3 regions of the Peribacillus frigoritolerans genome follow, and region 3 is predicted to be linked to each of the others. Evidence: riboswitches for the same ligand, from Rfam matches in the RefSeq annotation. Region 3 holds a riboswitch; each other region holds the start of a gene.

Region 1 (5,061 bases), 1.7 Mb from region 3:
CACACGGGGCTGGGATATGAATAAAAACATGTTCCCTGCAGCCCATATCAATCCCGGAATGATATTGCGAATCGTATATTTGTTAAACGGTTTATGTTTAAAAGTCAATAACAGACCGCCTATCACCATCCCTATCGCTTGAGGGAACAACGCTGACCACCCATCAACATCAAAAAGACGGGCCACGACCACATAAACCAAATAACCGAATGTCGAGATGAGGAGAATAACAATTCCTTTCTTCAAGTTTCCCGATTTGCCCTCTTTTGATTCTTTATCCTCCAGTGAGGTCAAGACAATTCCTATAATAATGAAGACTAATGCCAAGACGCCTAAAATGATTGCTTTCATTGTTGACCATTCGTTAAAAACGATGACCCCGAATAAAGTCGTTGAAATGAGCTGCATTCCAGTAGATATCGGCATTGTTTTGGATACTCCCATTAAATCAATGCTCTTAAGCTGATTAGCTTGTCCAACGGCCCAAAACAATCCAGAAACAACTCCGACTCCAAACACCAGCAATGACAACTTAATATCGGCAAAAATATAAACACCTATTGAAAAAATCAATGCGCCAATCGTTGTACCCAGTGTTTGACTATAGGGCCCACCCCCGAGTTTCACATTAAATAAAACGATGCTTCCCCAGAATATTGCCGGCAAGAGAGCTAATAATATATCCATATTCAACCCCCATATATGTAAGTTTAAAACTAAGCAGTAAATTTCATTTTGTCTTTTTAATATGTTCGCTTTATTTGAATTGACCCTTGGTAATTTTATGAAGTGTTTTTGCAAAAATAGTTTTCAACACAAAAAGGGCTTCCGATGCTGATAAATATTGGGAGCGTTAGTTGGAGTAAACACAGCAGTACTGCTGTCTGGATTATAAAAAAAAGCAAACCTTATGCAGGTTTGCTTCCAGTTTTGTTGACAAAAGGGGTTCTATCTAAAATTTTAAACATAGTTGATTGGAGCGGGTGTACGAGACTCCTGCGGGAATAGCGAGTCCAAGGGAGACCCCACAGGCGCAAGTGCGCCGAGGAGGCTCCCGGACCGCCCGCGGAAAGCGAGTGCCTGGAGAGAAAATCAACGTCCAATTTGTACAAGCAAAAAAAACTGTAGACAAACCTTATGTAGGTTTGCTTCCAATTATAGATATGGAACTTATTTCTTCAAATGATATGGCACTGTCGTAACAACCACATTTCTTTTATAAAGTAAGTAGGCGCGGATCAGTAAACTTGATTGGTTATGAAGTATATTGTGCCAGCCCTTCTTCGGAATGAATTGGGGGATGATCACCGTAACTTTATAATTGGATTCACTAGCCTTATGTTCAACTGTGTCCACAAATTTAGTTAGTGGCTGAATGATACTTCGATAATAAGAATTCAGTGTAACGAGTCTGACATCCGGCTGCCATTTTTCCCACTTTTCTTCGAATTTCTTTTCGTCTTCTCTTTCAAAAGCGACATAAACGGCAATGACCTGATGTGCAGATAGAGATTTTGCATAATTTAAAGAGTTCTCAACCACATGAGTTATACCTGCCACAGGTACAATAATGATATTTCCTTCAATTGGTAAGATCGGCTCGCATGTTGTAATCCTTAGTTGGTCACCAACTGCTTCATAATGCTTTTTAATTCGATGAAAAATTAAAATGATGATAGGTAAAAAAATCAAAACAGGCCAAACCTGAGTAAATTTGGTTAAAAAGAATATCATCGTGACGATAAAGCTAATTATGGCACCAATTGAATTAATGGTTAATTTCATCATCCAGCCTTTTGGCTTTTCGCGAACCCATTTAACAATCATGCCAGTCTGGGACAACGTAAATGGAATGAATACCCCTACCGCATAAAGCGGAATGAGATTTTCTGTATGTCCTTCAAATGCGACTATCAAGATGATGGATGCAAGTCCCAGTATGATGATTCCATTGGAATACCCTAATCGGTCCCCTCTGATCGTAAACGCCCTTGGTATGAATTTATCCTTTGCCAGGTTCACCGCAAGCAGAGGGAAAGCCGAATAGCCAGTATTGGCCGCAAGTATCAAGATCAAGGCAGTCGTACCTTGAATGAAGAAATACATGAAATTCCGTCCAAAGATCTCTTCAGCAATCTGGGAGACGACCGTTACCTCTGCGCTCGGAACAATGCTTAAATAATAGGCTAAGAATACAATTCCCGAAAATAATACAGCTAGCAATGAACCCATCGCTATTAAAGTTTTCGCAGCATTATTCGGGGCTGGATCTTTAAAGTTCGGGATTGCATTGGAAATCGCTTCGACTCCTGTCAATGCGGAGCTTCCTGATGCAAATGCTCTTAGCAGTATAAATAAACTGATGCCCGCGACCGGAGTCCCGATTGATGCGTGCAATTCCGGTGAAACTCCTCCCGTCAAAATCTTGTAAATTCCAACACCAATCAAGATGAACAATGCTAAAACGAATAGGTACACCGGATAGGCCAAAACAGAGGCCGACTCCGTAACCCCCCGAAGGTTCAGGATTGTAAGTAGAATCACGAAAATGATGGCTATGACCACATTATATGAATGCAGGCCGGGAAAAGCGGACGTGATTGCATCCGTACCTGCAGAAACACTAACAGCCACAGTTAATATATAATCGACCAGCAAAGATCCTCCGGCTATCAGCCCTGGATTGACACCTAAATTGTTTTTTGAAACTACATATGCCCCCCCGCCATGCGGATAAGCGAAAATGATTTGTCTATAGGACAAAATCAAAGCAGTTAACAGAATCAATACCCCGATCGCGATAGGGATTGAATACCAGAATGCTGCAGCACCGACCGTGATCAGAACGATCAATATTTGCTCCGGTCCATATGCAACCGAAGACAAAGCATCAGAAGATAATATCGCCAAAGCCTTTGTTTTGTTAAGCTTTTGTTCACCAAGTGCATTTGACTTTAAAGGTCTCCCTATCAAGAACCTTTTTATAGAAGATAACATCAAGAATTCACCACCATAGTTAATTTATAAGTTTATGTTGCCCAGCTGTAGCAAAAAACAAGACGAAACACAAAAATGCCTACAAGTCATAGCTAAATAGACCTGTAGACATTAATTTTTTTGTCTAACAAGCTCCACCTTCCTTCTCATATAACGCTTACGAGGTTAGCTGTCGGATTCGGACCTAAGAGTAGCCCTACCTTTTAAAAAGGATTCACCCCTTGGATTGTAAACAATCCCAATAACGGGTCCCCCGCACCATAAGGTTTAAGCGATTTAGAAATATGAAACTGTTGATTATCATACTCCCGTGAAATGGAAAAGTAAATGAAAATTTTGCTCAAAAATAAAATATTATTTGTAAGTGAGGTTTTGTTCTTGACGTATAGAACATAAGTCTTCCAAACTCATGGATTTGAAGGAAGGATAAGAGGTAAATAAACGGTTAAAAAGAAAATAATCAAGGAGTCAATGAACAAAAGGTGGTCCGAAAGGGTAAAATGATCAGCCACATGGAGATGGCGAGGCGAAATTAAACAGATCTGCCCCAGATTGGATAGTCATTAATTCCCGTCCAATCGGGGGCATTATTCAACTGATCCACCCTATTAGTTCCTTCCTTCTTGAATTGGTCTCAAATTGCTTTTTTTAAAGACAAAGTATTTCTGGCCAAGATAGTTAAGTACTGTATAACAGATTGTTCCTATCAGCACAGCCACATTTTGTTGTATGGATAAAGAAACGGATCCTTCCAGTGATTCTGCAATGGCTTGGCCTATAGAATAAGCGGCGGAATAACAAATCAGGATGACGCAAAAGAAACGGGCAACTCCTCGCCGCCATTCTATATCGCTTTTAAAAGTAAAAGTCCTGTTCAAAAGAAAACTCGTTACAGCTCCCGTGCCATTGCCGAAAAAGGTGGAGACCCAGTAAGATAATTCAAGAACATTCATGAGAAAAAGCATGATGGAAAGTCCAACCGCTGTATTGACTATTCCAACCAATAAAAAGCGGATAAAGGAGTTAGTGTGTTTTAGATAGTTTTTCAATACTGTTCCGTTCATTGTCTAGTTGCTCCCGTTTTGTTAAATCGAGCGGATTAAATAAATCCAGATCAACAATATATTTAGGCCGGCGTTTGGATTCATTATAGATTTTACCGATATATTCCCCAATCAAGCCGACAGCAATCAACTGCAGTCCGCCGATCAACCATATGGAGGTGATTAATGAGGTCCAACCAGTTTCGGTCTGTCCATAAAACTTTAACCATAAAAAGTAAGACCCAAAGAGTAAGCTAATGAAAAAGGAAAGACATCCTAGCCATAATACAAGCCGGATCGGTGTAACCGAAAAGGAAGTAATGCCATCAAGCGCAAAAGCAACCATTTTCTTAAATGGATATTTCGTTTCACCGGCCAATCTTTCTTTTCGGTCATAATAAACATTGTCCGTCTTAAACCCAATGAGCGGAACAATCCCCCGTAAAAATAGATTCGTTTCATCAAATCGTTCCAACTCCGCGATTGCCCTTTTGCTCATTAGCCGGAAATCGGCATGATTATAGACAAGGTTAACCCCCATCTTATTCATCAATTTATAAAAACCAGTTGCAGAGGTTCGCTTAAAAAAAGAATCAAGGTCCCTTTTCTGGCGGACACCATATACGATTTCACATCCTTCATTGAATTTCCGAATGAATTCAGGGATGACTTGAATATCATCCTGTAAATCTGCATCAATGGAAATCACACAATCCGAGGCTTCCTTGGCTGTAAACAAACCTGCCAGGAGTGCATTTTGATGTCCTGCATTCCGGGAAAGCTTTAGCCCGCGAACAAATTCATTATTGATCGTTTCCTTATAAATGATCTTCCAAGTTTGATCTTTGCTTCCATCATCAACCAGCAGAATTTTACTTTGACCAGAAACAACGTTTTCTTCGACTAATCCCCTCATCAATCCACAAAGCTGGGAAATGGTATCCTGCAAAACGCTTTCTTCGTTATAACAAGGTACAACAATCGTTACTATCGGTGAATTCATTCAATTCCCCCCTTTTCA
Region 2 (5,061 bases), 1.9 Mb from region 3:
CGTTGATTTGAATGCATGGATCGGCTCGATGAAATATGAAGACAAGCTGTGGCTTGTAGGTAACCTGGAAACACAAGCTTTATATGGTTCTAAAGTGACGATTCTTGAAGGTCGGGGTGAATGGGTGAAAGTAGCCGTTGCCAATCAACCGACGCCCCGCAATGATATTGGTTATCCAGGATGGATGCCAAAGGCACAATTAAAAGACGGAAATTCTTTTGAGAAGCAATTTAAACGAGGATTCGCCCTTGTAAATGCCCCAAAGACTTGGCTTTATTCGGATTCGAAACTTCGGTCCGAATTCATGGAGGTCAGCTTCGATACCCGCCTCCCGTTATTGCAGGTGAAAAAAGATAAAGTGAAGGTGATGACACCGAGTAATGGAGCGAAATGGATAGAAAAGCAGGACGTATCAGTCTATCAAAATGACAATCAAATACCTGCTCCAACCGGAAAGGACATCGTTGAAACAGGAAAAGGATTTTTAGGGCTACCTTACCTATGGGCTGGAATGTCCGGTTTTGGATTTGACTGTTCTGGATTTACGTATACCATGTATCATGCTAATGGAATAACGATCCCAAGGGACTCTTCCGTTCAGGCGCAACATGGAAAAAAGGTGGAACAAGAAAATCTTCAACCAGGTGACTTACTATTTTTTGCCTATGATAAAGGGAAAGGAAGGGTCCATCATGTCGGAATGTATATTGGTGACGGCAAAATGATCCATTCGCCTAACAGCTCAACACATGTAAGGATAGATGAAATAAAAACATCGGGATACGGAGAGGAATATGCCGGAGCAAGAAGATATATCGATTGATGCTCAATAATATAAACTCCGATAAAAATAGTATCTGGTGGGTTATGGAAATAGATTATTGTTTTGATAGTAAAAGTTACAGGAGAATCCGAGGTGATGATTCTGACAATAATCGAAAAAAAGGAATTTTATTGATATAATAATTTTGGGGATTTAATTTGAAAAGGAGATTATTCAACCGCTTTTATTTATTTTCTAGCAGGTGGTTTAATTGGAGAATGTTTGATGATAAAGGTGGTTAAAAGAAAAGTTAACCATAAAAAACATCAGTAGGGGAAAATAATGATTGTCCCCACTGATGTTTCTAAATATAAGTTTTACTAAAAACTATTTTAATATAATATTTAAGTGGAAGAATTGTAACTTTTATTTGATGGTTTCAAAAAGACGTTCCAAATCCTTATCCATAATGAAAACTTCGATTCTTTCGCCTGTTTTAGTGCTAATATCACTGTGGGATGAAAGTACTTTACAACCGGTAAGATCTTCAACTATTTTTTCATAATCCTTAGTGTACATTTCACGAAGTAGTGAACGCATTTTTTTGACAAGTTTTTTGCCTGAATTGTGACTCACAAGGTGCTTTTCCTCTACAGTAAGGACACCCTTGAAACGGGTTATCAACATATCATTGATTATATATGTTTTAGTTTCCTGAGGTCCTCTTCCAATCAATTCACGCTGGAATTTAATGAATGCTTCGCTTATTTCAGCTTCGATCCTTTTCTTTGTAATTGACATAATGCCTCCAGTTAATCTGATGAATTTATGGGATTTATCATAATGCCACGTCGAAGTTCCTGTCAATAACTGTTTGTAAAACTTTAGAAAAAAGTGAAAAAGTTAGTAAATTGAAGAAATATAATATTCTTGCTGATAAATTGGGTGAATATCGTCTTAATTAATCAAATATGGAGGTTTTTAATGGTTTTTATTAGTTTACAAACCTTGAATGAGGAGCGTACAATAATCCTCATGAAAAACAATTAGATACCGGCCAAATCTCAAGTGATTGAGAACGGAGGACCCACTATTTTTGGGGTTAATTCTGCATTTGCAGAAGGGATGAGATACTCTTTCGCCATCCTACCCGTCAGCTAACTTCGTCGGCTAAAGCGAAGGAGGTCATAAGACCACCTTGATTCAGGAGGCTTTTTTGTTATGCTATAGCAAAATGGCAATCTGACATTTCCGTAGGTCTTTTTATTATGCCTATAATTGAAAAGGTTTCTTGGAAGACGGATCGTGGAGTAGGCGCTAATGCTTGCTGGGCGTTAAGTAGACCAATGATTACTTTTTCTCCAACAAAATGTTTGTTTCTGTATATCTTTCTTTTTCTGATGCGTCATGGTTCATGACGCTGTAGGAAGGAGATTGCATTTGTGCAGCGCTGCAAACTGGGGGAAAAGTAACATTGGTCTATTTTTTTTATGCCTTAAAGCACGTCTTTCTGAACAAAAAGAACAGTTTAATGAAACGTATCTTAAAGGAGGTGAAGGAGAAGGAGAAAATAGGCTTTATTATGCGGGAGGAGAGAAGAAAAAAATGGATAGTATAGCAATTTCATTAATGGCTATACCGTTAGTATTCTTTTTAGGATTCATTCATTTTTGTAATAAAGTCATTGCAAAGGGAGCGTAGGGAGATGTTCTTATTGATAATCGTCGGGGCGGTAACGTTGTATTTAATACATGCCCTCATATATCCGGAAAAATACTAAGGGTGACTTACGGAGGAGAAGTAAATGGAGCTATTGCAAATCGTTGTGGTATTGGCAATTGCGGTTGTATTGGCGATACCAATGGCTAAATATTTAACGGATGTTTATTCCCTTGAATTAACGAAACAAGATCGCGTGTTTGGAAGGATGGAAAGGTTTATCTTTAAGCTATCCGGCATTAAAACGGGAGATATGAAATGGCAGCAGTACGCCAAGGCACTGCTGATAAGTAATTTAGTGATGTTCATAATCTCTTATATTATCATTCGCTTCCAAGGGGAGTTACCTGGCAACCCCAGTAAGATTGACAACATGGAGCCATTGTTGGCACTGAATACAGCTGCAAGCTTTCTTACGAATACCAATTTACAGCATTATAGTGGAGAATCGGGACTTTCTTATTTATCTCAAATGGCAGTGATCATATTCTTGATGTTCACTACCCCGGCCACCGGCATTGCTTTATGTATGGCTTTTTTTAGGGGCTTAACAAGCCACCGGAGTCTAGGAAACTTCTATGTGGATGTAATCCGAACGATTACCCGGGTTCTGCTTCCCTTATCGATATTGATTGGTTTAGTCCTAGTATCCCAAGGCGTACCGCAAACATTTAGCCCAACGACAGTTGCGACAACATTGGAAGGAGACACCCAAAATATAGCAAGGGGACCTGTAGCGGCACTAGAATCCATAAAGCACATAGGCACAAATGGGGGAGGGTTCTTTGGGGTCAACTCAGCCCATCCATTTGAAAATCCTAATGGTTTCACGAATGTCTTGGAAATATTATCCATGTTTCTTATACCTTCTGCCCTTCCGTTGACTTTTGGATATATGGCGAGGAATAAGAAGCTAGGCTGGATCCTATTTTCGGCGATGGCATTCATGTTATTACTCTTCTTAAGCATTACGTATATTAATGAGAAAAATGGTAATCCAGCTTTGGAGCAAATTGGCCTCTCACAAACGGAGGGGAGCATGGAGGGGAAAGAGGTGCGCTTCGGGGTGGCTCAGAGTGCATTATTCACCAGTATAACTACAGCTGCAACTACAGGATCGGTAAATAATATGCATGATACCTTAACACCGCTGGGAAGTATAGCTCCACTTGCAATGATGATGGTGAACTGTGTATTTGGCGGCGATGGTGTGGGTACGGTCAATATTCTCATGTACTCAATATTGGCTGTATTTCTTGCCGGACTTATGGTGGGACGTACACCTGAGTTTTTGGGTAAGAAAATTGAAGGCCGGGAGATGAAGTTAATAGCTATAGCGATTCTGATCCACCCATTGATCATATTAGTTCCATCTGCCATCGCTTTAGCGACACAAATGGGTTCAGCAGCTATATCAAACCCGGGCTTTCATGGTATTACTCAAGTAGTTTATGAGTTTACCTCTTCAGCAGCAAATAATGGTTCGGGTTTTGAAGGATTAGGAGACAATACCCCTTTTTGGAATGTTTCCACTGGTTTAGTCATGTTATTCGGACGTTATTTTTCAATGATTGCCATGATTGCAGTCGCAGGATCATTACTGGTAAAGAAGCGTGTTCCTGAGACTATCGGAACATTCAAAACGGATAATGGTACGTTCTTTGTCATTCTTTTAGCTTCAGTTTTGATTATTGGAGCTTTGACTTTCTTTCCAATAATTGCACTTGGACCAGTTGCTGAGTGGCTTACGATAAGATAAATGTTGAAAAGGGGCATTTCAAATGAGCATAGAGCGAATAGCGAATGTAAATAAGAATATTGTTTACGAGGCTGGTAAAGATGCACTCAAAAAAATGAATCCAAGAGTTATGTCACGCAATCCAGTCATGTTTGTAGTGGAAGTGGGGTTTGCCATTACGCTTCTTCTATCAATATTTCCTGCGCTTCTTGGCGGAGTGTCTGATAGGGGGTATAACGTTGCAGTAACCATCATTTTATTCGTAACGATCATTTTTTCTAATTTCGCCGAAGCTCTAGCAGAGGGACGTGGAAAAGCACAAGCCAATAGTCTCAAAAAGACAAAGCAGGATGCTAAAGCTAGGTTGATTCAAAAAGATGGTTCCGTAATGATAGTCGATGCCTTGCAATTACGCAAAGGCGATATGGTTTTAGTGAAGGCAAACGATATAATACCGTCGGATGGAGAAATCATTGAAGGAGTGGCCGCTATCGATGAATCAGCGATCACGGGTGAATCGGCATCCGTAATAAAAGAACCTGGGGGAGATTTCAGTTCGGTAACAGGAGGTACAAAAGTCATCAGTGATTTTATCAAAGTTAAAGTCGGTGCAGACCCTGGTGAATCCTTCCTTGATCGCATGATCAATTTGGTCGAAGGAGCAAAAAGGCAAAAAACACCGAATGAAATCGCACTTGGTACATTACTGATTAGCTTAACCATCATCTTTTTACTTGTATGTACCACTCTGGTACCGATTGCGTCATATATTCAAGTTACCCTTCCAACCGCTACCCTGGTAGCTTTGCTGGTTTGCCTGATCCCCACAACAATCGGGGGC
Region 3 (5,061 bases):
CCGGATTATTCAATATTGGCAAAGACGGCCAGATCTTCTTTATTGCCAACCACTAAAAGCATATCTTTTTCATGGATATCCTGATCCGGTGAGGGTGCAATGATAATTTCTCCATTACTTACGATGGCAATGACGCTGATATTATATTTTGCCCGTAAATCAAGCTCCCTGAGGCTTTTTCCCTTCATGCTCATGGGGAGGATGATTTCCTCGATATTGTATTCTTTAGAGAGCTCTATATAGTTCAGCATGTTAGGGGAAAGGAGCTGATTCGCGACCCGTTCCCCCATATCCCTCTCAGGATAGATGACCCAGTCGGCACCGACTTTTGTGAGCACCTGACCGTGATTTTTATTAAGTGCTTTGGCAATGACCTTTTTGATCCCAAGCTCTTTTAAAAGCAAGGTAGTTAAAATGCTCGATTGCATGTCATTTCCGATGGCTACGATGACACAATCGAAATTACGGATTCCGATTGCTTTCAATGTCTCTTCTTCAGTCGTGTCCGCCATGACCGCATGGGTAACGTTCAGTTCCGCATTCTCGACTCTTTCCTCGTTGACATCAATACCCAAAACCTCTTGACCGGCCGTATATAATCTATGGGCCACACTGGTTCCAAATCTGCCTAAACCTATCACGGCGTATTGTCGTTTTCCCATCTTTTACACTCCTCCATTCATTATTAACCAATCATGATTTTCCCTTTTGGCCGGCGGAACGGATCTGGCTTGCGCCTCATGGCGATAGCAAAGGCCAAAGTCAAAGGACCCACCCGGCCTGCAAACATCGTGAAAATGATGAGCATCCGGCCAACCGGTGATAATTCTGGGGTCAAACCCATTGAAAGTCCCACGGTGGCGAAAGCTGAAGTGGCTTCGAACAAAATCATCAAGAAGTCAGTTCCGCTTTCAGTGATGGTCAGCAGAATGGAGATGATTGAAACCACGAATACACCAATGAATGTGACGGATAATGCTTTAAAAATCGTTTCACTCACGATGCGGTGGCGGAACAATACCACATCACCCTTACCTTTAATCTGTGACCAAACCGTTCCGACAAGCGTCGCCAATGTAGTCGTTTTAATCCCGCCGCCAGTCGATCCGGGTGATGCCCCAACGAACATCAAGAAAATGATGAGCAGTAATGTAGGCTGAGTTAAATCAGGGATATTCAGCGTGTTGGAGCCTGCCGTCCGTGGTGATACCGATTGAAATAAAGACGACAGCGTTTTACCCATGAAAGATAAAGGCTGCAATGTCTTTGGGTTACCAAACTCGAATAAAAAGATTAAAATCGCGCCGGCAATCGTAAGGGTCAAGCTAGTCGTCAGAACTATCTTCGTATGTACGGATAAACGATGTGTATTCCGATATTCGTATATTTCATTCATCACGATAAAGCCTATCCCGCCAAACGTGATGAGGAAGGCGACGGTAAGAGTTACGAATGGATCCGATACATAAGGGGTCAAACTCCTGAATTCCCCCATTAAATCAAAGCCGGCATTATTGAAATTCGAGATGGAATGAAAAACACCGTAATAGATCGCCTTGCCGATTGGCATGTCAAAAGAAAAGCGAATCGATAAAATAAGGGCACCCATGCCCTCAATGATGGCCGTGAAAATTAAAAGCCGTTTCACTAACCTGACTACACCTGCCATGGATAGATTATTTAAGGACTCCTGCAAGAGTAACCTGCCTTTTAAAGAAATCTTTTTGCCTAATAATAAAAAGAAAAACGTCGCAAATGTCATGAACCCTAAGCCGCCTACCTGAATCAATGTTAGGATGACCAACTCACCAAAAGTGGTGAAGGTCGATCCCGTATCCACTACGACCAGTCCTGTTACACATGTAGCTGAAGTCGAGGTGAATAAAGCATCCAGAAAAGAAAGACCATTTCCATTTTCTGTGGAAATCGGCAGGGTCAATAAATAGGCCCCAATAAGTATCAGGATGGCAAAGCCGAGTACAAGTATTTTTGGCGGATCCAATTTTGTCATTCTCAAATGATCATCCCTACCCATAAAAAAATTGTGTAAAACTGTATGACATTTCAATCATCAATCTGCTTTTCGAATCTTTTTAAAGGCATAATAAAAAGACCTGCGAAAAACCTCGAACTGCTGTTTTGTCACAAAAAGCGTGCAAAATAAGCTCCCGAAATAGGCGGTCTTATGACCTCCTTCGCTTTAGCCGACGAAGTTAGCTGACGGGTAGGATGGCGAAAGAGCTGATCTCATCCCTTCTGCAAGGCAGAATTAACCCCAAATGATTGGGTCCTCCGTACTCATTTTCCATGAGTTTTGGCCGAAATGCATTAAATTGATAAACGTATTCTACTCCCATCATTTAGCAGTTGTAAACCCCTAAATCGTAAAAAAATATTTCTTTAACAAAACTGAAAATTTACGTTTTATTTACATTTAGAAAACGTATTGACAAATATTAGTTAGCACATTATGATAGGTTCGATTAATCCAATTATGATAACCGGCATCGATGTACTTTATTCAATAGTTTCAAACAAAACATGCTATTGCGAATCAAAATTTGTAACATATATATTATGTTTCTTTTGTAAAAGATAAAGGTAAAAGCAGTACATTATTATTTAAATTCAATACATTTTATTAAAAAGGCGGGCAATTATGGAGAAGACGTTCAATAGATATGTTATTAATGCTACAGGCAAGGGTGGCCAAACATATTTAACACAATGCCAGGATAAAGATGCACTTAGGAAATGGATAGCCGATCATGAGGATCAAATCATCATGAATGAGTTAAGGATAACGGATAAGAAAAAGAATCCGTTTTTAAAATTGTTTTCCCTAAGGTAAATCAACTGAATCCAACATTCATTAGCGGTATTCAATTATGTATTCCTGTGTTCTATCCGGAACGCTGAGCGAAAAATCCATATCTTGTTTTGCTTTTAAACTCATTTATTTTGAATGAGTTTTTTTGCGTTATTTACATTATAAAAACATTAATGTTAAAATTTAGTAATTAAGTAGGCGTAAAGAGGAGAAAAGTAAATGAAATGACCACTTTCCAAAAGAGCCTTGAACGGCAGCCGAGGATAGTTAGGGGGGGGCACCGCAAATTGATCTCGTCCCGAGACGCATTGCTGGGGGACCGGGTTTTTTATTATTCGGTCAAAGGGGGAGAAGCGATGAAATTAAGAAATACATTAGTATCTTGGAAATACCCTTCCATTCTTTTGTGTGGAATAGGAATCTCCAACTTTGGTTCTTGGGTTTATTTCATTGCCCTTAATTTAATCGTTCTGGATATGACTGATTCAGCCTTGGCGGTAGCTGGTCTTTATATCGTTAAACTGATGGCTGCCATATTAACGAATGTGTGGGCAGGCAGCGTGATTGACCGGATAAATAAGCGGAATCTTATGATGGCACTTGACCTATTTCGCACGGTATTCATAGCCTTGCTGCCATTGACTTCTTCTATTTGGGTCATCTATTCCCTTGTCTTCGTGATCAATATGGCAGGGGCCATGTTCGTAACAACATCAAGGTCGTATATTACAAAATTAATTCCCGTTGAACAGAGGAAACCATTTAACTCATTACGTAGCTTAATGGATTCTGGAGCTTTTTTGATTGGACCGGCGCTAGCGGGGATCCTTTTCATGATCGGTACGCCCGTTTTAGCGATTTATATTAACGCGGCTGCCTTATTACTATCCGGTATCATCACCCTATTCATGCCTAATCTTGAAAAGGATCATCCCCTTGAACAATCCAGTCATTACCTGTCTTGGACCATCATGAAAAAGGATTGGGGCATCGTCCTGGACTTCAGCCGGAAATCTTCCTACATCATGCTCATTTATTTCTTATTCAGCTGCATGGTGGTGATGGAAACGGCTATCGATTCCCAAGAAGCGGCGTTTGCCAAGGCCGTGCTCTTTTTGTCGGACAGCGATTACGGATTCCTTGTAAGCATCGCCGGGGCAGGCATCATTGCTGGGGCCATAGTCAATGTCGTATTCATCAGTAAAGTGAAAATCTCGCACATGATCGGTCTTGGATCTTTATTTGTCTCGATAGGTTATATGATCTTTGCCTATTCGAATTCCTTTTCAATGGCCGCCATCGGATTTTTCATCATTGCCTTTTCATTGGCTTTTGCCAACACCGGCTTTCAGACCTTTTATCAAAATAATATTCCGGTGGAAATCATGGGCAGGGTCGGAAGTGTTTTTGGTTTGTTAGAAGCATTATTGATCATCATGTCTACCGCAATTGTTGGTGTTTCAGCTCATTTCATTTCGATTCGGTTCGTGGTGATTTCAGGTTCCATGATCATGTTCGCTTTATCAATTTTATTGTCGATGCTTAGTATGAATACCTCCAAAAGGAGGTATTATTCCGTTGGTGATGTAGAGGTAGAAGCTAAGGAAAAGATGTAATCCGATTTAAAGGCATGTTGATGGAACATGCCTTTAATGAATCGTTCATTGGATGAATGTGCGCAATTGGCTGATGAAGTTCAAGATTTGAAAATGGATTTTCGCCATTTCTTCCGCCGTTTGTTCTTCACAGTTCTCTAGCCACTCCTGTATCACCCCTAAAATCGCCGATGTAAGGAAGGCGTGCATATACATGCGGAATGCTTCTTCTTTAGCTGCTGGATGCAGGCTGATCAAACGCTCCAACAGTACTTCACCGAAAACTCGCTTTATTTTTTTCGCAAAAGAAGGATCGCCCTGATCACCAAGAATGGCCCTTAATGCGTGAGCATGTTCACTGATGAATTGAAAAATCGCTATGAAAGGCGGGTAAAGTTGTTGTTGATGAAGAGCCAAAAAAGCCTCTTTCGGCAAAATGGCAGTAATGCGGGTTTGAAGTTCATGTAACAATTCTTGCTGTAAGTGATCCATCAATTCATACTTATCTGTGTAATGCAAATAGAATGTGCCCCGATTAATGTTGGCTCGCTCTGCAATTTTCTTCACTGATACATGTGAGAACCCCTCTGCTTCAATGAGTGCAATAAAATGATGTTGTATCTGCTTTTTCGTCTT

What was found. Region 3 has a riboswitch for cyclic di-AMP ahead of ABOA58_RS03585 (TrkH family potassium uptake protein). Riboswitches for the same ligand answer to the same signal wherever they lie in the genome.
Region 1: linked by a shared signal. The riboswitch ahead of ABOA58_RS22775 (APC family permease) and the one ahead of ABOA58_RS03585 (TrkH family potassium uptake protein) in region 3 are both predicted to bind cyclic di-AMP.
Region 2: linked by a shared signal. The riboswitch ahead of ABOA58_RS13105 (hypothetical protein) and the one ahead of ABOA58_RS03585 (TrkH family potassium uptake protein) in region 3 are both predicted to bind cyclic di-AMP.

What each region holds. Positions count from the first base shown of each region.
Region 1 is NZ_CP158190.1:4,615,916-4,620,976, forward strand. Features, by position in the region: gene ABOA58_RS22770 (RhaT/GlcU family sugar-proton symporter) at 1-687, opposite strand, end outside; gene ABOA58_RS22775 (APC family permease) at 1,171-2,997, opposite strand; cyclic di-AMP (ydaO/yuaA leader) riboswitch at 3,136-3,281, opposite strand; gene ABOA58_RS22780 (GtrA family protein) at 3,606-4,061, opposite strand; gene ABOA58_RS22785 (glycosyltransferase family 2 protein) at 4,021-5,043, opposite strand; gene ABOA58_RS22790 (DUF6044 family protein) at 5,059-5,061, opposite strand, start outside.
Region 2 is NZ_CP158190.1:2,657,630-2,662,690, forward strand. Features, by position in the region: gene ABOA58_RS13095 (NlpC/P60 family protein) at 1-823, shown strand, start outside; gene ABOA58_RS13100 (DUF2294 domain-containing protein) at 1,190-1,564, opposite strand; cyclic di-AMP (ydaO/yuaA leader) riboswitch at 1,809-1,950, shown strand; gene ABOA58_RS13105 (hypothetical protein) at 2,171-2,464, shown strand; gene kdpA (potassium-transporting ATPase subunit KdpA) at 2,568-4,241, shown strand; gene kdpB (potassium-transporting ATPase subunit KdpB) at 4,264-5,061, shown strand, end outside.
Region 3 is NZ_CP158190.1:738,637-743,697, forward strand. Features, by position in the region: gene ABOA58_RS03580 (potassium channel family protein) at 6-662, opposite strand; gene ABOA58_RS03585 (TrkH family potassium uptake protein) at 686-2,011, opposite strand; cyclic di-AMP (ydaO/yuaA leader) riboswitch at 2,188-2,330, opposite strand; gene ABOA58_RS03590 (hypothetical protein) at 2,660-2,851, shown strand; gene ABOA58_RS03595 (MFS transporter) at 3,187-4,446, shown strand; gene ABOA58_RS03600 (TetR/AcrR family transcriptional regulator) at 4,492-5,061, opposite strand, start outside.